Regions from separate parts of the Nostoc sp. UHCC 0302 genome, predicted to be linked through region 1. Evidence: riboswitches for the same ligand, from Rfam matches in the RefSeq annotation. Region 1 holds a riboswitch; each other region holds the start of a gene.
What was found. Region 1 has a riboswitch for cyclic di-AMP ahead of WKK05_RS04945 (glycosyltransferase). Riboswitches for the same ligand answer to the same signal wherever they lie in the genome.
Positions count from the first base shown of each region.

Region 1 (5,283 bases):
TCACCTCTCCTTTCGTAAATTCTGCCTTTGCTCAAAGTGCAATCACTCCTGATGACACATTAGAAAATAAATCTCAAGTTATAAACAATTACCGCGGTGATCCTACAACTGAAGTGTTGACAGGAGGAACACGTCGCAGCAACAATCTGTTTCATAGTTTTTTGGAATTTAACGTTAGTGAAGGACAATCTGCATTTTTTTTGAATCCTAGCAGTGATATTCAAAATATTCTGGTTAGGGTAACGGGTAGTAAGCCCTCTCACATTCTGGGTCAGATCGGAACTTTTGGTTCTTATGCCAATCTGTTTTTAATTAATCCCAACGGGATCGTTTTTGGGGCGAAAGCTACATTAAATGTTAGTGGTTCGTTTGTGGCTAGTACAGCTAACGGCATCAAATTTAATGATGGTGCTTTTAGTGACAATGCTCCTCCAACAACGCCTCTACTGACAGTGAGTGTACCGATTGGGTTGCAATTTAGGGGGGCTGGTGGAGAGATTAAGATTGACGGGCAGACTGATGGGGAAGGATATCTCCAAGTGCAACCAGGTAAGACCTTGGCATTAGTGGGCGGCAATGTCAGCTTGAGCGGAAGAGGTGATCAAATACAACTCTACGCACCAAATGGTCAGATTGCTTTGGGAGGAATACTGGGAGCAGGAACAATCGGACTGAACCTAGAGAATGCGGATAGCAACAACCAGATTTTAAGCTTTCCTACTAACGTAGCATTAGCAGATGTATCATTCAGCAATCAGACCATAGTTGATGTCACAGGTGAGGGCGGCGGATATATCCAGATACAGGGTAAACGCATCGCGCTCAAAGATGGGTCAAGAGTTGACGCACAGACTTTAGGTAGTCAAAACGGCAGAGGAATCTTTATTCAGGCAGAGCAGTTAACCATCCAAGATGGATCAGTAGTTAATGCTTCCACCTACGGAGAGGGTACTGGGGGAAGTTTAGTGGTGAAGGCAACTGACTTTGTGGAAGTGAGCGGAATTAATGCAGATGCTAAACCAAGTGGTTTGTTTGCTGAGACTTATAGTAAAGGTGCGGCAGGCGACGTGACCATTGAAACAGGACGATTAATTGTTGAAAATGGGGGAAACATAGCAGCATCTGCTCGCGAAGGTAGCGCAGGTATTGGAGGAAATTTAGAAGTAACCGCTGATTTAATAAAACTGAGCGGTTCACCACTTCCTAAATTTCCTAGCGGTTTGTTTGCTCAAACTTACGGTAGCAACGATGCAGGTTCTTTAACGATTAAGACAAGGCAGTTAATTGTCCAGGATGGAGCGCAGATAGTAGCAGGAACTCAACCAGGTAGCCAAGGCAATGGAGGAACTCTTAGCATAAATGCTTCTGACTTCATAGAGCTAAGCGGAAAAGCACCAGTTGGTGACAATACCAGTGGCTTGTTTGCGCGAAGTTTGGGTAGTGGAGATGCAGGTTCTATTTCTATTACTACAGAACAGTTGAATGTACGAGATCAGGCTCAAGTAACGGTGAGTGCTTTAGAAGGAGGAAATGCAGGCAACCTGTTAATCATAGCCGACGAAATCCGTCTAGATAGAGAAGGAAAACTGCTTGCTCAAACCACATCAGGTAATGGTGGCAATATTAAACTACAAGTAGAAAACTTACTGCAATTACGCAATAAAAGTCAAATCTCTACTACAGCAGGCACTGATGATAGTGGTGGTGGAAATGGAGGAAATATCAAAATTGATACCCCTGATGGTTTTATTGTTGCTGTACCTGATGAAAATAGCGATATCAGCGCTAATGCTTTTGGAGGCAAAGGTGGCAATGTCGATATCAAAGCTTTTGGGATTTACGGCACGCAACCTCGAAAAAAACCGACCCAATTTAGTGATATTACTGCCAGTTCTCAGGTTGGGCTAAACGGTGTAATTAGAATCACCACCCCCGATGTTAACCCTAACGAGAGATTAATCAACTTGCCCACTCAACTGGTTCAGCCAAAGCTAGCTCAAGTATGTAAAGCGAATGTAGGTCGAAATCAAAATAGTTTTACTATCACTGGACGCGGCGGTGTGCCTTCTAGCCCTACAGAACCCCTAAGTGCTGATGCTGTTCTAGCAGATTGGATTACTCTCGATAAAGTTAATGAAAGTGCCTCTAATCAAAATGTGAGTAACGCTAATATTCCCACTCAAGCCAGCCCAGAAGCGATTGTGGAAGCTAACGGTTGGGAAGTCAATGCTAAGGGAGAGGTAGTTCTCATAGCTAATGCATCCAGCGTCACGCCCCATACTTCTTGGCAACAATCAACTGATTGTGATGTAGCTCAAGCATCGTCTTGAACTATTAAGTTTTCTCTGTGTCTTGGTGTCTTAATGGTTCGATAACAAATTTGTTGAACCACTAAGACACTAAGTATGTGTATAAATTAAGCTGCAATCCGAGTTCGGCTCTGCGGTACAGATGCGGCTGGAGCCAGCAGATGAGTATATAGTTGAGTCAATCGGGATGCTACACTATACCAGCTAAAGGCGATTTCTGTCCGTTGCTGCGCTGCTTTACCTAACTGGTCTCGCCATGTCGGGTTAGCGAGAATGCTGTCTATGGCAGCAGCAAATGCTACTTCGTCTTTAGGGGGCGCAAGTAAGCCAGTGACTTCTGGAACAACAGTAAATTGCAATCCGCCAACGTTACTAGCTACTACTGGAGTTTGACTAGCCATTGCTTCTATGGCAACTAAACCGAAAGGTTCGTAGTGGCTTGGGACTACGCAGACATCGGCAGCAGCGTAGTAGAAGGGGAGGATAGCCTCATTTAGACGACCAGGAAATGTGGTGCAATCTTCTAGCCCAAGCTCTGCGACAATACTGGCAATGCGATCGCGTTCTATGCCATCACTCTGACCAGGACGGCTACCACCCCCAATCACTAGCTGGAGGTTAGCTTCTCCTCTTAAACTAGATTTAGCAACGGCTCTTACTAAGGTTTCAATGCCTTTGCGTCGATCAAAACGACCAACGTAAAGAACCATTTTGGCATCTTGGGCAATTCCTAGCTTTTCTCGTGCGTCAGACCGCTCAATTTTCCCAAACTTATCAGTATCAGTACCACAAGGAATCATTTCAATTTGTCCCTTGCTGGAAACAAGTATCCGCATATCTTTCTGCTCTTGCGGACTGGTTGCAACTACGCGGTCTACTGTTTCTAAACAGGCTTTTTCTACAGCTAATCGTTGGGTAGCAATTAAGGGAACATCACTAATACTTCTATATTTAACTGCTCCTAGAGAGTGGTAAGTATGAACTTGAACTAGCGGTTGCAGCTTTTTCAATTCCATTCCCACCCAAGAGGACAACCAGTAATTAGTATGAATTAGGGAATAACAAAATCCTTGCTGCTGCTGGAATTGCTGAAAGTGAGTGATGAATTCAGGTAAATGCTCAAATAAGTTATCTCGTCCAATGAATTCAGCTGGCCCAGCTTTTAACCGAATAGTACGACAGTTTGAATTATGTTGAACGATCGCAGCTTGTTCAAGACTACTGCGACGCGTGAACATATCTACTTGCCAACCTTGTTCCGCTAGTGCATATCCTACTTGACGCACATAGACATTTTGACCCCCAGCTTCTTCTTGTCCAATTTCAGCGGCTGGGTCGCCATCAACTGAAATGAGGGCAATACGGTATCTGTCATTCTGGAACATAGTCTAGTTTTACCTCAAGGCAACTAATCCTGCCTCAGACGCCAGAAGTTAAGGTGATTTTAGCCTTTTCTCAAGGCCAAGGGCAGGTACAACGAAGCGTAAAGTTACCAGCCAAGGACACTGACGAGGACAGGGCATTACTTGTAAGAATGCTGCTCGTTCAATCTCCTCTCAATGCCTACGAAGTTAGCTGACGGGCTAGGACTGAGAGATGTCCTTCTTCAAAAAGTTGTGAGTTGCAAGCTATGAGTTGCCAGTTACATATTTAATAACTTCTAACTCTTCACTCCTAACTCTTTACTTTTCCCCAGATACGCCCCAAACTTGGTTCCTCCGCTCCTGGCTACTCTTGTAAACAAATATGTTTAGGGTAGATAGTGGATTAGGCAGACTGATTTATATTTGTTCATACATTAACGTATACTCTTATGCTTAGTCAAGCGGATGAACAAAAAAAGTGTGATTACAATCACTTCAAACAGTTACTGATAATGCTTCTAGGCGAACTTTGCCAAAGCGATCGCACTGCAATTTTTGTCCCTCAAAAGAGACTTCTGCATCGTCTACCCAAGCTTGCTGTAGCTTCATGCCATGCAGATGTAGTTGCACACTTGTGTAAGGAAAAGGATAATCACCCTGTTCCTGCCAAGTGATTTCTAAACCGTTTGCCGATTGTGTGATCTGGAATTGATCCAATCGGGATGCACCATAACCATCACCCGCATCACTGTACAGCTGACTCACACTGGTATCCTGTACAGGTGGATATATATGCAGAGTTAGTTGTTTGCCTTCTGCCATTGGTAAGATGCTCCCCGCTTTCACTAACAAGGGAATCCTGTCTAGTGGTGCTTGCAGATGTACTTGTTGCTGATTCTCAATCACAGTATCATCCCAGAAATTATACCAACATCCTGGGGGTAAAATGACTGAGCGTGAGTCTGCCCCTGCTTCAACAATTGGGCAAACCAGCAACGCATCACCTAACAAGAAAGCATCTTCGACATCCCAAAGTGCAGCGTTATCACTGGCAGACCAAAACACGGGACGCACAGGAGGATAACCTTTTTGTGTAGCTTCCCAAGACAGAGTATAAAAGTAGGGAAGCAGCCGATAACGTAATTGTAGAAATGAACGAATGATACTCAGATAAGGTTCGCCATAAGTCCACGGTGTGCGGTGTTCTACGTTATTGGAAGAGTGGGTGCGGCAAAAAGTGAGAAAGGTTGACATCTGGAACCAGCGCAGGTAAAGTTCGCCACCAGGATTTCCTTGGAAACCACCGATGTCTGGGCCGCTATAGGGAATGCCGGAAAGCCCTAACCCTACTATGGTTGATATAGTTTGGCGCAACGCCCGCCAACTACATTCAACGTCGCCAGTCCAAGTCCAAGCATAGCGCTGAAGTCCTGCCCAACCTGCACGAGAAACAATGAAAGGACGCTGTTCGGAGCGATATTGACGCAAACTTTCGTAGCCTGCTTCAGCTTGTAGTAAACCGTAAACATTGTGTGCTTCGCGATGATCCCCGCCTCTGCCTTCCATGAAGTGTTGGGTGACTTTGGGTAAAGAGCGATCGCCTGAAATAA
Region 1 is NZ_CP151099.1:1,184,025-1,189,307, forward strand. It holds gene WKK05_RS04940 (filamentous hemagglutinin N-terminal domain-containing protein) at 1-2,330, shown strand, start outside; gene WKK05_RS04945 (glycosyltransferase) at 2,417-3,694, opposite strand; cyclic di-AMP (ydaO/yuaA leader) riboswitch at 3,855-4,093, opposite strand; gene WKK05_RS04950 (glycoside hydrolase family 31 protein) at 4,169-5,283, opposite strand, start outside.

Region 2 (5,283 bases), 3.9 Mb from region 1:
AGTCGCAGCAATTAACTACAGATATTTTGCTAGACATACTGCAATCAAAGCATCCAAGCATAGAAATTTCTAGCATCAAAAGTGCGATCGCTTTGTCTTTAGGACAGTTAGGCAATATACAGGCAATTGAACCCTTGATTTTGCTACTAGCAGATGCAAATGCATCAGTGAGACTCCATGCGATCGCTGCATTGAAAAATCTGGACAGGGAAGCCGCTTATCAAAAATTGCAGGAATTAGTAAATGATGGCGCACTCACAGCAGAGTTGCGAAAAGGAGTAGCGATCGCGCTGGCGGAGTGGTAACTTTTTTTTCAAAAGATGAAATAAATTCTCTATCCTCAATAGTAATATGCAAGCTTAACAAAAGAAAACTAACAATTATGTTTTATCCAGTTTCCCCCTTTGTCTTGAAGTAATTCTAGCGAAATAAATAACTCACCGTAATTCAAGTATTTGCTCCGAAAAAGTTTTTTCACAATATCTGGTAAGTCATCCATAGCTATATCATTTGGTTTAAATACCTTGCTATTAATTCGGATATTGATATCTGCTATATTAGCAATATCTTTAAATAATATTGCATTTTGAAGATAATAACCTTGGTCGCATAAAATATACTTTACTTTGTCATAAGTTCTGTAAACTACACCCCGTTTAATAACGTCTACTGTTACATACAGACAATTTTCTAAAGATATAGTTTTGGTATCTTGCCATATCTCTTCAAATCTTTCGTTAATAAATGCACTTACAGCAGAATCTACTGGGAGTTTTAACTGCTTGCTCATTGTCGTCATTCCAGAACGGAAGAAGGTGACAAACAAATTTGGATCACACATATAAATAGCTAGTGATGGACTAGTATTGTATAATTTGACTTTTAATTTGTCTTGTTTTCCTTTTTCTTCCAGCTTTTTAATTATTTTCTGTATCTCTCGAAAATTTATATAAATTCTTTCTGCGATATTATTAAATTCACTAGATACAGCTTGTAATTCTAAACAACGAGCTTCTACTAAATCTTTATTCTCAGGATTAAGCAATAAAATCTCAATCTCACTATCATTAGTTTCAATATACCTTAAAATAGCTTGAGCGAATTTTTCTTTGTAAACACTATCCCTCAATAATTCTGTCCAAACTTCCAGTATTCTGATAGGAACAACAGGATTAGGAGAAAATCTATTTAAAGTTTTTGCTTCCATGATTGTATTAATAAAATCGTATTTATCAAAGCAATCCAATTTCACTCCTTGCTGATCATCTAATTCTTTAAGACGATAAAAAACAATATCAAAAGCTACAAAAGCACATACTGCACCTAACAAATTAAAACCCATATTTTGCCAAACATTAAACCAATCGAAGTCTTTTGTACTTAATAAAGGTGAGAAAATTAACAATATTGACATTATAGAAAGAGCAGAACCAACTTTGACAAATGGAGTACGAAGTAGATTTTTAATTTTTGGTATATTCAAAGAAAGTCTTTGCTTTCTTAATTGTCTCTTTTGATTTTGTAATGTAAGTTTGATTAGATTCATTTCCATTGTAATTCTCCTTTATTTACAAGTGAATTTCTATCTGAAAATTATTCTCATCACTAACCTGCAATGACTTAATTACCTCGAAAACTGAAATTATATATTTCGAGATAAACTAAGTTATTGCAATCATATATTTAGCTCGAATTCCAATAGTAGCAATTTGAAATTCGGGCTTTTTTGATTATTAAGTTACTAAATCAGTACTACGGGAAACTTTCAAAAAGCAACAAACCAAAAAATTCTGAATAGAACACCATCTGTAAAAATGATGTTTGTTCAGTCTCCTCTCAATGCCGACGAAGTTAGCTGACGGGCTAGGACTGAAAGGTGTCCATACTGGAGAAATCACAGCATTAGCCCCACAATAATTTGGTTCCTCCGTTGCGTATTACCCTATGCAACTAAAGACATAAGGCAAAACAGCATTAGGCAGATATGTTTTTGAAGTATTTATAGTTGTTGTATTACATTAATGTAGCAGAGAACATTTATTTTTACAATTATTAAAATATTTATTTTTATAATTATCTTATGTAATTATTTATTTTATATAACTATATAAGTTATATAAGATTTTAGTCACTACTCATAAACCATGAAAAAAAATACGAAAGCAGAGGAGACAGGTAATCAACAGAAAAAAATGGTTAGAAGCTTATCTATTACCCAGAACGCTTGGGATGCTATCAAAGACAAGGCAGCAAGGGAAGGGATATCTGCTTCCGAGTTCCTTGAACGGATTGGACGTGATGCATCGGTACTAGAAACCCCAATTAATTCCCGGCTCAAAGCATTCTTGGAAGCCCCTATTTCTATCTGGTGGTGCTGGTCTGAGGCTACAAGGCGCTACGCATTACAGTTAGGGCTGGTGGAGAGTCACAAGCAAGAAAGCGAACAAGGGCTCAAAGATTACATAGCTGACGAACGGCTCAAGCAACAAAAAGAAATAGTTGGAGATTGTCTTTGGCGGGCCATACTCACGCTTGCCGTTATAAACTATGGTATTCCCGAACTTGGTGTGAATAGCATGACACCTCTTCTGCGTTGGATGAGCTTCAAAATGCTACAACACAAGGCAGAACAAAAAGAAAGTATTTCGTTGCAAACAACTGATGAGCCTACATTTACCATTACAGACAAGCAAATCGAAAATGATTTAGTTGAAATTCAAGCTGCGCTAGACTTATTGCAACAATTTTCACCATCTTATTACGAAGTTGTGGATATGGTGATGAACGGCAGGATGAGTTATGCCCAAATCGCTAAATACAAACGTCTTAATACCCAAAAAAATGTGACAGATGCAGAAGCCCGACGGGAAGCAAAAGAAGCAGTGTATCAGCTTCGAACATACCTCCACAATCAAGTGACAAAGAATGTTAAAAAACAGTCTCTAAAGAATTCTTATCAATCTGAAAAAATTTTAGAAGTAAAAAAGAAAGAGTATTATCAACTATGTTCCTTATCTTTTTTAAAAGATAAAGATAGACAAAAGCTTGAAGAGACATTTCTTCGTCCTGCACTAGAAGATCCAGAACTGGAATTTTGGATCAAAGAAATTGACCATCTTGCAGGACATCACCTAACTGGATTTGAGTCTATTCATCTTGATTCTAAACATAAAGACTTTCATTATCTGTTAAGAGAAGAACTAGAAAAAAAGCTGAAAGATGAGAATACAGAAGAAAAAGATAATCTTCGTAATTTACTAATTCAAATGGACAAAAAATTGATGTTTTGTAAATCGTTTAAGGATATACGGGAGACGGTGGGGCAGTTTGTTACTGATATATCACAAGGAAGCTTGCAAATTGACACTATTCCCTTTCCTAAAAATTTCCTAGAGCGAAAACAATAGGAACTTATCCTTTAAACCATAATTGCAAGTGGATTAATATTCAAGAAGAATGGAGAATTTAAAATTCAGCAATCTTTTAGTGGGGGATGAGCGCGGAAAGTCTGAGCAAAGAGTTCTCTTCATGAGCGATTGTATCAAGCCGTTAGCGAGTCTTCGCCCTTGGCGTGAGACGCCAAAGGCGTAGCTTGCTTCCCCCTAGGGGTACGAGCATCAGGGCAAGCGCAGCGAAAGGTCGCGACTTGGGCGGGTTTCCCGACTTGTGGCAACTGGCATCGGAGCGGCGGCTTCCCAAAGGGTAGCAACTGCCTTCAGAATTCAAACGCAAAATAGGCTTTATACTTGGCTTTAATATCTAATTTGGATACTTCATCAACTAGAAATCTGCTGTATAGAATACTCATACCTTCGGATGATTTGACAGCTTATTCGGCTTTATTATTGTTAAGCCTGCGGCAAAATGTCATGAAATGTAAACAAAGTTATATCTTGAAATTTTTATATTGCTAAAAAAAATAATCAATACTATTGCCAGAGATATTTAGCTAAAAATACGCGGCAAAGATTATAATTGGCGATTAACATTGGAAAAATCAAGCCTAAAAAATTTATATCAAAATCTTTTAGGAAAAAGACCTGTAACAAACTCTACTAAATTGTGAATAGAAAATCGCTAAGTTAATGAAACCCATAAATGTAATTCAGGCTACATAAAAATGCGACTAGAGCAGTTGCAAGCTTTTCTGGCGATCGCCCAAACCGGCAGCTTTCAACAAGCAGCGCGGAAATGTAGTGTCACTCAATCAACCATCAGTCGCCAAATTCAAGCACTAGAAGCAGATTTGGGAATAGAACTGTTTCACAGAACAAATCATGCCAAGCTAACGCTAGGAGGCGAACGCTTGCTACCCCGTGCGCGGAAAATTTGTCAAGAATGGCAGACAGCTACAGAAGAATTAGCAGATTTAATTGCCGGAAAGCAGCCAGAACTTTGCATTGCAGCAATTCATTCGCTGTGCAGTTCTTATCTACCACCAGTGTTGCAAAAATTTTGTCATGATTATCCAGACGTGCAATTGCGAGTGACATCATTAGGTAGCGATCGCGCCTTAAAAGTCCTTAAAGATGGATTGGTGGATCTGGCAATTGTGATGAATAATCGCTTTTTAACGACTGGTAGAGAAATGGTGGTAGAAGTACTTTATGATGAACCGATAGAAGTCCTAACCGCAGCCAATCATCCTCTAGCCCAATATGAATATATCCCTTGGTCGGAGTTAATTCGTTATCCGCAAGTGGTTTTTAAAGATGGCTACGGAATGCAACGTCTGATACAAGATAGATTTGAGCGACTAGAAGCCAAACTTCAGGCAGTTTTAGAGGTAAACACCCTAGATGCCTTCCGGGGAGTGGTGCGCCAAGGAGAACTAATAGCTTTGCTGCCTCACTCAGCATTAATTGAAGCAGGTTGCGACCCTACCCTTGCAGTCCGTCCCCTAGCTAGCAATAATACTATTTTGCCTGAAAGTTCTAGTTTGACACGTCGGGTAGTTATGGTAACAACTCAAGACCGTTTGCAAATTCCTCCTATCAAGCACTTTTGGGAACTAGTACGGGAAAATATACCACTACAATTTGACCAAGAGCGCTCGGCTTCTTAAATGTCATTAGTCATTAGTCATTAGTGATTGCTCAAAAGACAAATGACAAAGCGCAAAGTCTGAGCGCCATCTTACGGCGATCAGAACTTTGTAAGAGAGAACAAAGGACAAAAGACAAATGAGCAACATATTTAGGCAATTCCTGCAAAAGGTAGGGAGTGGAAATCATACAGGCGAGAATTTAACTCGTGCTGACGCCGCCGCCGCTACTAAAATGA
Region 2 is NZ_CP151099.1:5,677,975-5,683,257, reverse strand. It holds gene WKK05_RS24655 (HEAT repeat domain-containing protein) at 1-305, shown strand, start outside; gene WKK05_RS24650 (hypothetical protein) at 374-1,552, opposite strand; cyclic di-AMP (ydaO/yuaA leader) riboswitch at 1,826-1,991, opposite strand; gene WKK05_RS24645 (hypothetical protein) at 2,145-3,407, shown strand; gene WKK05_RS24640 (LysR family transcriptional regulator) at 4,121-5,065, shown strand; gene WKK05_RS24635 (anthranilate phosphoribosyltransferase family protein) at 5,184-5,283, shown strand, end outside.
Region 2: it holds a riboswitch for cyclic di-AMP, as region 1 does, so the genes downstream of both, WKK05_RS24650 (hypothetical protein) here and WKK05_RS04945 (glycosyltransferase) in region 1, are expected to answer to the same signal.

Region 3 (5,283 bases), 860 kb from region 1:
ACTTCAATTGGTGGTAATAGAGCATGGATAGCACGCGCCATCACAGATTTTGCCGTACCGCGACGACCTGCGATCGCAACTCCCCCCAAACCTGGATCGACCGCTGCTAACAGCAAGGCTAATTTAATCGCTTCTTGACCGACTACGGCTGTCAAGGGAAACGCTGTGATAGTAGGGTTTATAGTGGGCGCAGGCATGGTTTGAATAATAGTTAGTCTAGGCCTTTAGCATATCAATTTCTGACACATTTAGAATAAGTGTGATGGGAATGAAGGTGATCGTCTTTTATTTAGGAGCAAGATTTATGAGTATTATTCAGGCTAAACGCTTCACACCAGCGGAATATCACAGACTCATAGAATTAAACTTTTTCCAGGAGGATGACCATAAGGATACTCATCTATTTCTACGGCTGATGGCAAGAAATTTAAAAGCTTTGGTTAGTTTGTTGATGCTGCTGTAAAGGATGGGAAAGTTCAAAAGCAAGGTCAGGAATTATTTTTAATCGATTTAGGCAAACTGGCTGCCTAAAATAGCTTTTAAAAACCCAGTTTCAGAAAAGATGGGTTTTTAAAACCTAACCGCTATTTGCGGTTTTTTCATGTTTGAAAATAGTTAAATCCTGTATAGTATCTCAACAATCTATTTCTGCAACAAGACAAAATCTAAAAATGCATAAACTTCTAACATTTAATGAAGAAAAATTGTTACGTCGTGCGCTTACCCACCGTTCCTATGTCCATGAAAATCCTGGTGAAGGCAAACACAATGAACGTTTAGAATTTCTCGGTGATGCTTTGCTGAACTTTTTAAGTGGCGAGTATCTTTATCGTCGTCACCCAGAAAGAGGAGAAGATGAATTAACGCGGCGGCGTTCTGCATTGGTAGATGAGAAGCAACTAGCAAAGTTCGCTATTGAGGTAGGTTTAGATTTTAGGATGCGGCTAGGAAAAGGTGCAATTCGAGATGGAGGCTACCAAAATCCCAATTTACTTAGCAGTACCTTTGAAGCAGTAATTGGCGCTTATTATTTGGATAATAATAGAGATGTTGAGGCAATTCGTGCTGTTATAGAACCACTGTTTGATTCTGTATCTGAGCAAATTGTTGTATCTCGTTCTAACGTAGACTCAAAAAATCGCTTTCAGGAATGGGTACAACGTAATATTACGCCAACTCCCCCTAAATATTTCACAGAACAAATAGGCGGTTTGTCTCATGCACCAGAGTTCATCGCTAAAGTATTAGTTGATGGAAAAAGTTATGGAGAAGGTAAGGGACGCAACAAAAAAGATGCAGAGAAAGCTGCTGCTGAAGATGCGCTAGCTAAGTTGAAAAAACAAGGATTGTTGTAAAAATGATGTTTAATTTAACGCCAAGATGCAGATTTATCATGGCGCGAAATAAACTCTGTTATATTTCTAATTTTAAGGGTAAAATCACGGTGAAAGTTGAACCAACCCCTAACTGAGAAAACAGGTGAATTTGACCTTGCAGTAACTGCACTAAGCGAGAAACGATCGCCAAACCTAACCCTGTACTATCAGGAAGGTAAGATTTATTAGTACTCACGCGAAAGTAGGGTTCAAATATCTGGGTTTGGTTTTCTGGTGCAATCCCGATTCCAGTATCAGAAACTGCGATCGCAAGGTAAGCTTTATTATCCGACAGTTTTTCTGGAAATGTTGTCTTGTTCTCTCCAAGCACAGGGAAAGAATTTTCTAAAAGAACATTTCTTGGCAAAATAGGCATGATCGCCTTTGTATCACTATCCAGCAAGTGACACACTATACTAATACTTCCCTTTTCTGTATAGCGAATAGCATTACTAACAAGGTTTGTAAGAATCTGTTGCAATAAAAACGAATCTGTGAATATCTCTTCAGGAGCGCGATCGCAATCCACCATGATTTGTAAATTTTTACCAATAGCTAAAGGTGCTAACATTTCCCGAACACTATTGATTATTTCAGGTACATTGGTGGGTGCTAGTTGGAACTTTATTTGTCCTGCATTATACCGCGAGAGTTCTAGTACATTATTGATCAGGTGAAGTAATTGTCTGCCATTGCGTAACACACGCTCAATATGTTCTAGATTGGCATAGTTATCTTTTGTCTCAGTCTTTCGTCGTTCTTGGCGTAAAAACAGATCCGAGTAACCAATAATGGAAGTTAGAGGATGTTTTAATTCGTGGGCTAGTTGCGAAACATACTCTTGATTAGCGTTAATTAAACGAGTAAGTTCTTCATTATGAAGCGTTAATGATTCATGTAGATACTGTAGTTCTCGTAAGCGCTCTTCAACATAACTCTTAAAACACCGAGTAATCGCTTCGTCTACAATAGCGTCAATCAAACGCATAGAACGGATTATTTCTAACGGTGTTCCTACGAGTAAGTCTGCTTGAATGGTGTCAAAAATTACCATTCTTAGCAAGTGATATTCTCTGGCAATTTCTGCTGGATCATAGCCTTGTTCGGCTCTAATAGCCCCGTGCTGAAAACTGGCAGTAACTATCGACTGAATATCATTATCCTGCGATTTTGAAAGCACTGTCACCATTGCTTTCAAAACATCAGGGATATGATTTCGGATTGCTGAGTATGATAGATCATCTGCACTCTCGATTCGTCTATCTAGGCGAACTGCTGCAATCCATTTATTAAGGATAGTATCCGTTTTTTCAGCCAGTGTTTGACTAAAATCCATTATCTTAAATTCAGCAATGAGATAGATGAGTAAACTCCATATGCAATTAGTTTAACCAGCGTTGGGAGTTTTTACCAAAATAAATGATATGTATCACCTACCAAAAGAAATAGATATTACTTATTCTTCATTTTAGATACATTAATTAACCGTAACACGGAAAAACCTTGTATAATATTTGTCTGATATCGAGCCTAAAAAACAAGCAAGTAACAGTTTTGACGCTTAACTTAAGTGGATTGTTTAGCTTGCTGTGTAGCGAGTTCAGTAATAACCGAAACAAAATACAAACTTAGTTATTCCTGAAATCTAAAGAGAATATTAAGAATGTGGTGTTTAAAATTATCAGAAGACAGATGTTTTTACTGAGTAATAATGTTATAGTCCATATAATTAATCCATTTTGAGTAAGTCAGCCTAATCCAGCAAATAACATTGCAGAACAGCTGGAGCGGAGGAACCACATCGTGGGGCGTATCTCATAGAAAGTTGATAGTGTAATAGAGTTGTTAGTAACTCATTGCTCTTGACTTTCTTGAGAGGGGCATCTCTCAGCCCTAGCCCGTCAGCTAACTTCGTAGGCATTGAGAGGAGACTGAAGAGAAAGCATTATTTATGATGTTGTGATCTCATCGGTGTCCAAGGCTGGTACTGCTCGGATTTTTTGTACCTGCACTGAACTCTGTTGAGGTGGGAAATGATATTTCAACTAAATCTAGCTGCAATTGTTGCGGTAGCTGGACAAGCTGCTTGGCAAAAAACAAAACCTGCGATCGCCAGAGATGTCGTCTTACTACCCATATTAGGTTTCTTGGGAATAATCGTGTTGTGGTGGATTGTGGCACTTGCTAACCATGAATTAATGCCCACGCCACCAGAGGCGCTAATCGCTAATTTAGACTACATTTTAAATCCCTTCTACGAAAGAGGCCCAGGGAACTTAGGAATTGGTTGGTTGCTGATTGCCAGTCTACGGCGGGTGTTGCTGGGTTTTCTATTAGGTGCAGTAGTAGCGATTCCTTTGGGATTTTTAATTGGGATGTCCAAACCGGCAATGCTGGCGCTCAATCCCATTATTCAAATTTTTAAACCAGTATCGCCCTTAGCTTGGCTACCTATTGCCTTAGCAATTTTCAATTTGGCAGATCCTTCAGCTATCTTTGTAATTTTTATTACCTCCTTATGGCCGACAATTATTAACACTGCCTTGGGAGTTTCTAGCGTTCCTAAAGATTATTTAGATGTAGCACGAGTACTAGAAATGCCTCGTTGGAGACGGATAACAAAAATTATTTGGCCTGCTAGCTTGCCCTATATTTTTACAGGTTTACGAATCAGTTTAGGGATTGCGTGGCTAGTAATTGTTGCCGTAGAAATGCTTACAGGCGGGATTGGTATAGGCTTTTTTGTTTGGGATGAATGGAGTCGCTTAAACTTAAGTTCAGTTTTCCTAGCTGTGTTAGTAATTGGCTTAACGGGGCTAATCCTGGATTTCGCCGTCAGCAAAATTCAAGAATTAGTTACTCACCGCCCGACAACTTCTAACTAACAAAATTTTGGCTAATGCCGCAACTGCTAAGACGTAATAAAACTTTGCTACCCCAGTTGCTTCTCCTGTCGGAGACCAAGGCGAACAAGTCGGGAAACCCGCCCACGGCGATGTCTCCCCAACGCACTGGCTCGCCTTTGCACCTTTGCGTGAGCAATTAATCACCGTTGGAGCTACAGAAATGGGTGATATTAATCAGAATACCTGGAATCGACGAGACTTTATTAAAGGAATAGGAGCAACAACAGCAGGAATAGCACTATCTTCGTGTGCAGTTTCAGGCGATCGCTCAGCTAAAGGGCTGACTGAAGAAGCTTTAGCTGTTGAACCAGTAGTGAAACCTGGAGACTTAGAGAAATCTGATATTACCGTTGGTTATGTTCCTGTTAATGACTGTGCGCCATTTGCGATCGCTTGGAAAAAAGGCTTCTTCCGCAAATATGGTTTAAACGTCAAACTCAACCGGGAAGCAAGTTGGGCAACCTCCCGCGACGGCTTAATTTTTGGTCGCCTGGATGCTTCACCCGTGGTATCTGGTGCTGTTACCAACGCCAGAATTGGCGCTGAAGGCGCACGTCATGCCCCCTTGTGTGCAGCCATGACTATTCACCGCCACGGTAACGCCATGACGATGGACAAAGCCATGTGGGATTTCGGGCTGCGTCCGTGGTACGAGTACAAACAACAATATGGCGATGGTGCGCTAGAAGCCTTTGGCAAAGATTTTCGCGGTTACTTTGACAAACAGCCTCCAGAAGGCAAAGTCTGGGCAGTAGTACTAAGTTCTGCGATTTATGAATATTTTGTCCGCTACTTATCCGCTGCCGCAGGTGTTGATCCCCTCAAGGAATTTCGGATCATCATTGTTCCACCTCCTCAGATGGTGACAAATGTGCGGATTGGCGCTATGCAAGCTTACATGGTGGCAGAACCCTGGAACACAAGAGCAATTACAGGTAACGAAGGTGTCGGCTTTACCTTTGCACAAGGCAAAGAAATCTGGCTAGGGCATCCAGATCGAC
Region 3 is NZ_CP151099.1:322,199-327,481, reverse strand. It holds gene bchD (magnesium chelatase ATPase subunit D) at 1-197, opposite strand, end outside; gene WKK05_RS01385 (hypothetical protein) at 305-463, shown strand; gene rnc (ribonuclease III) at 672-1,355, shown strand; gene WKK05_RS01375 (HAMP domain-containing sensor histidine kinase) at 1,414-2,712, opposite strand; cyclic di-AMP (ydaO/yuaA leader) riboswitch at 3,117-3,311, shown strand; gene ntrB (nitrate ABC transporter permease) at 3,410-4,261, shown strand; gene WKK05_RS01365 (ABC transporter substrate-binding protein) at 4,443-5,283, shown strand, end outside.
Region 3: it holds a riboswitch for cyclic di-AMP, as region 1 does, so the genes downstream of both, ntrB (nitrate ABC transporter permease) here and WKK05_RS04945 (glycosyltransferase) in region 1, are expected to answer to the same signal.

Region 4 (5,283 bases), 870 kb from region 1:
CAATGATTGAAGCCTGCCAGTATTGCAGCAAACCAGAAAATCACCAAGAAGTGGCTGAATTGATTACAGACCGATCCTTTACAGGTGCAAGGCCTAAAAAGAAGGATGCCCTAATTACGAAGTTGACAGGGCCGGGAATTATCGGCAATTACAACTATGGTGGGTTCGATGGCAAAGACCGCACCATTAAAGCCGCTGACACCACAATTTTCTTTGATATACCTGACAACCTTCCTAAACAGCCAGGAGAACATTCAACATTTTTGTGGAGATCCCGAAGTATCTGGTTGATGACACAAGCAGCTAGATGGGGGCAAATTAAGGAATTCCCCAAAAATGCTAATAAATTAGCTGAACAAGGCTGGAGAACTGATTTATATCGTGAGATAGCAACTGAAATGGGTATTCAGTGTCCCAAGGATGATTACAAAGTGGAACCTCCAGGAGTATTTATAGATAATAAAGGCTTTGATCCTAGTGATCCAGCGGGATATTTAAATAGTTTTGCTATTAGGGCTAACGCTCCTACTCGTTTTTTCATGTCTTAAATTCGCGAATTTACATGACTAATGACTAAATTATTTTCGGAGCCTTTTATGATGGAATATACCACATCACCTATCAATACTCAGGGTGAAGTTACACCCCGCACTGGATTTCTAGAAATTGAAAATTTAGTCAAGTCTTATCCAACACCTGGGAAAGACAATTTTGTCGTTTTAAATGGTGTGAATCTTACGATACGTGAAGATGAATTTGTTTCTGTAATTGGTCACTCAGGCTGTGGTAAATCAACCCTACTAAAGATTATTGCTGGTTTAGAAAAAGCTACTTCTGGCTCAGTACGGCTAGATGGAAAAGAAATTCGTAAACCAGGCGCAGAAAGAATGATGGTGTTTCAGAACTATTCATTACTGCCTTGGTTAACTGTGCGAGAAAATATCCGATTAGCTGTAGACGAAGTGCTAAAAAATGCTAATCGTGCTGACAAAATTAGCATTGTTAACGAACACTTGGCAATGGTAAACTTAACGGCGGCGGCTGATAAGTATCCTGATGAACTTTCTGGAGGTATGAAACAGCGGGTGGGGATTGCTAGAGCCTTAGCAATTCGCCCAAAAATGTTGTTGATGGATGAACCTTTTGGGGCTTTAGATGCACTAACTCGGAGCAAATTGCAGCGGCAAGTATTAGATATTTGGGAAAACAAACGCCAAGCAGTAATGATGATTACCCATGATGTAGATGAGGCAATTTATATGTCAGATCGCATCGTATTGATGACAAATGGCCCAGCTGCTACCATAGGAGAGATATTAGAAGTTCCTTTTGAGCATCCACGCGTTAACCCTCGCTCAGCGTCTCCTTCAGAAGATCCTCGCGTTGCCATGCGAAACTCAAAAGAATATTTTGAACTCCGTAACCACGCTCTCAATTTTCTGGATCGATATTTTACTCAAGACGAATGAGCTAGATTATGATTTTTTTAGTGGGTAGCCTAATTCAAATTTATGAAAGCAGGATTTGAAGCGGAGGAACCATAACGTGGGGCGTATCTTAATATAGAGTGGCAATTTAAGAGTAAAAAGTGAAAAGGTATTAATCTTTAGCTCAGAACTCGATACTTACAACTCTTGAGAGAGAGACACCTTCCAGTCTTAGCCCGTCAGCTAACTCCGTAGGCAATGGAAGGAACCCCCAAAACTTTGGCTGTAATACCAGTTGTTATTGGGGTTCCTTAACCGAATTTTAATTAGGTTTTAGTCATTAGTTATTACTCATTAGTTAAGAATAATGGGGGAATGACAAAGAGAGAAGTATGAACTAAGGCTTCTTTAGATCAGAACTTCAAAGACAAAATCTAAAATCGGTTGCCCTGCTTCTCGTTAGTAATTCATTTCAATGGAGAGAAGTAAAGCTGTGAAAATTAAGCCAATGTTAGCACGCCTACAAAGCGCGATCGGTCGAGACGACTTAGTTGAGCAAATGGTGTTGCTGCCAGAACCAAAAAAACCTTTTGCTAAAAAAGCTTCAAATGCAAATTCAGTCAATTTAATTGTTGCTTATGACGCTTCTCCTAACAGTCATGCAGCTTTAGATATTGCCTTCTGGATTGCTCACCAAACACGTTTAGCTACTAACGCGCAAGTCACAGTTCAAGCCGTTTACATAGTAGAAGATAATCAAAGCAGTCAGTATCCAAATATCTTGACTTTTCCAGTCCACGAACGTCCATTAGAGTGTCAAGTTAGCGGAGTCTCACAGTCTCTCACACTAGTATTAACTCAACCACAACTCGAAACATCGGTAACTCCTCTCAAGCAAGCAGACACAATTCTTTGGCAAGCACGAAGTTTGGCTGAAGAATGGCAGGGTTCATTCAAATCCCATCTCAGGTTTGGTTCGATTAGTACAGAACTTAAGAAAGTTGTTGCATTAGAAGCAGCCGATATACTATTTTTAGGCTGTAAATCTGTAAATCACCCTATGATTGAAGCATTAGGTTCTAATTTTCCATGTGCTGTCTTGGGTATTCCTAGTTGTATTGATGAGTAAACACTGCTGAGAATTTCTGTAATTTTCATCATATAAGCACAATATAAGCACAAAAAAGCCTCCTATATTTTAGGAGGCTTTTTCGCTACTATAGTAGTTTTTGTTTGTATGCAGTATAGAGCTTTTTTATAAAGCAACGTCAAATCTTAGCTTTTGTTCAACGCGAAGATACGCAGAGCATTTTAAAGGTAATCCGGCTATGTCCTAAAATAGTTAATTAGAGGAATTAGGAATTATTAGTCTTGAATTAACAGTTAATTTTTAACTACTAACTCCTAACTCTTAACTCCTAACTCCTAACTTATGGCTAATATCCAATTAGCTTTAGTACGTCGCGTAGGACACTATAACCAGCTAAATCCCAAAGTAGATAGGCAAGAAAGCCAATCATTGCAAATCGACCATTCCAGATTTCGGCTTGAGGAGTCCAGCCGAAGAGGAAGTCATTGCGATCTACGCCATTGTATTCTGATGCAACAGGTGGTGGATTAGTAGATGGACGAGTTTCCATTGTTTTTTCCTCTTAAATTTGGTAACCTTTCAGTCTTTAATAGACAAGTTTTGAAAGGGGTGTAGGGAAAAGACATTTTCAACCCCTGACAATGACATTGAAAATTATTTAAATTTTGCAAGAAGTCTAGTTTCTAGTAGCCAACTAGCCTCAGTACGTCACGAACAACGCTATAACCAGCTAAATCCCAAAGTAGATAGGCAAGAAAGCCAATCATTGCAAATCGTCCATTCCAAATTTCGGCTTGAGGAGTCCAGCCAAAAAGAAATGCATTACGGTCTACACCATTGTATTCTGGTGCAATTGGTGGGATATCTATAGACGAACGAGTTTCACGATTTACCATTGTTTTTTCCTCCTAAATTAAACTCTTTTATGTTTAATCTTTTAGTATCCAACTATATGTAAAACGTCACGAACAACGCTGTAGCCGCCTAAATCCCAAAGTAAATAGGCAAGAAAGCCAATCATGGCAAAACGACCATTCCAGATTTCGGCTTGAGGAGTCCAGCCAAAAAGAAATTCATTGCGATCGCGACCATTGTAAGTTACAGCAACTGGTGGTGGATTTGTAGACGGACGAGTTTCACGAGTTTCCATTTTTTTGTCCTAAATAATTTATTTGTTTGCTTTAACTTTAATGTAGCTGTCTATTACTAAGCTGCTTTCCGCCTAGAGGCACAAACCATAGGCACTTCTTGGGGACGATTATCAGAAATATATTGGTGTAGGCAAATCCACCTTCAGGGGGTGATAAAAAATAGAATTGTAAATAAATGTAAACTAGCCCAAACTCAACTATAATTTAAACAAAATAAATTACTCTAAATTAAGTAATTAAAAATTAAAAACTGACAGCATTGAAGCAGTGAGTTATTTTACTTTGTAATAGTGCTGGGAATTTAATCAAGATCAAGATATTTAACAGCAGATAACAAAAGTTCTATCTTCCGCTGGATACAGTTTTCAAACTTTGGAGAGATGCTTTAAAAGCCCAAATTCCAGGATTCTGAAAGCTACATGAGTTAGGTATTGCCATAGATACAGACTAAATACTAAAACTTGCTTCTCACGAAATCCTTAATCCCCCAAATTTAATCTTAGAAGAAGGAAATACAATGTTCCAAAGTACGGAAATCATGTTGGGACTCTACAAGCCATTATTATGGCTAGCGCAGGCTACTACAGTAGATCCCACAAGCATTACACCAACACAAGCATCAGGTCTTGTTTCAGGGCCACGCTTTTTTGTTGCTTTAATCTCTGGTGTGATCCTAGCTTTTGCTTTCCAATTAGTTTTAACCAATCTCTCCCTTGCAGCTGGTATTTCCTACCTGGGGCGTCCGTCTGACTCGGATTCTGATGGGGAGGTCGGAAGTTTGGGCGGTACGATTCGCAAAATTGGTACGGCTGTGGGGATTTGGACATTAGTTACTGTAACGATCGCCCTGTTAATCGCCAGCTTCTTGGCAGTAAAATTGAGTCTTGTGATTTTAGACCCAACCCTGGGAGCAATTCTCGGATTGGTGATTTGGGGTGCATACTTCTTGTTACTGTTCTTGATCAGTTCCACAACTGTGGGTTCCTTAATTGGCTCAGTTGTTAACACAGCAACTTCCGGTTTTCAGGCGATTCTGGGGACTGCTACTGCTGCACTGGGAGCAAAGGCTGTCAACGACCAAGTTGTCGCAACAGCTGAAGCCGCCGCCGCCGCTGTGCGTCGAGAATTAGGGAGTGCCATCGACCCGACAAGTATCCGAGAAAATATTGAAGATTACTTAGAGAGGCTACGTCCGGCAGAGCTAGATTTATCAAAGATTCGCGGTGACTTTGAAAATTTACTCAACGACCCGCAATTGAAAGCGATCGCAGGTTCTCCAGACCTCCGCAACATCGACCGCCAGAAGTTTATTGAATTAGTCAGCAGTCGCACTGACCTTTCTAAGCGAGACGTTAGCCGGATCGCTGATACTTTGTATAAAGTTTGGCAGCAGGTGGTGAGTCAGCAACAACCTGGTCAAGACCGTTTGGGTGAATTAGTTGACTATCTCAAATCGCTTCCACCCGGACAAAGCAAGACAGATGAACTCAACGCCAAGCTGGAACGGTTAATAGCCGAAACACAAGGCTCCAAACAAGCCGACCAAAAGTCTACCCCAGGCCCAATTCAGCAGTCAATCCAGCAAGGAATATCCGCCCTAACTGGTATAGCGTTA
Region 4 is NZ_CP151099.1:316,853-322,135, reverse strand. It holds gene WKK05_RS01365 (ABC transporter substrate-binding protein) at 1-548, shown strand, start outside; gene WKK05_RS01360 (ABC transporter ATP-binding protein) at 600-1,469, shown strand; cyclic di-AMP (ydaO/yuaA leader) riboswitch at 1,486-1,697, shown strand; gene WKK05_RS01355 (universal stress protein) at 1,936-2,556, shown strand; gene WKK05_RS01350 (chlorophyll a/b-binding protein) at 2,864-3,067, opposite strand; gene WKK05_RS01345 (chlorophyll a/b-binding protein) at 3,201-3,413, opposite strand; gene WKK05_RS01340 (chlorophyll a/b-binding protein) at 3,455-3,667, opposite strand; gene WKK05_RS01335 (MFS transporter) at 4,186-5,283, shown strand, end outside.
Region 4: it holds a riboswitch for cyclic di-AMP, as region 1 does, so the genes downstream of both, WKK05_RS01355 (universal stress protein) here and WKK05_RS04945 (glycosyltransferase) in region 1, are expected to answer to the same signal.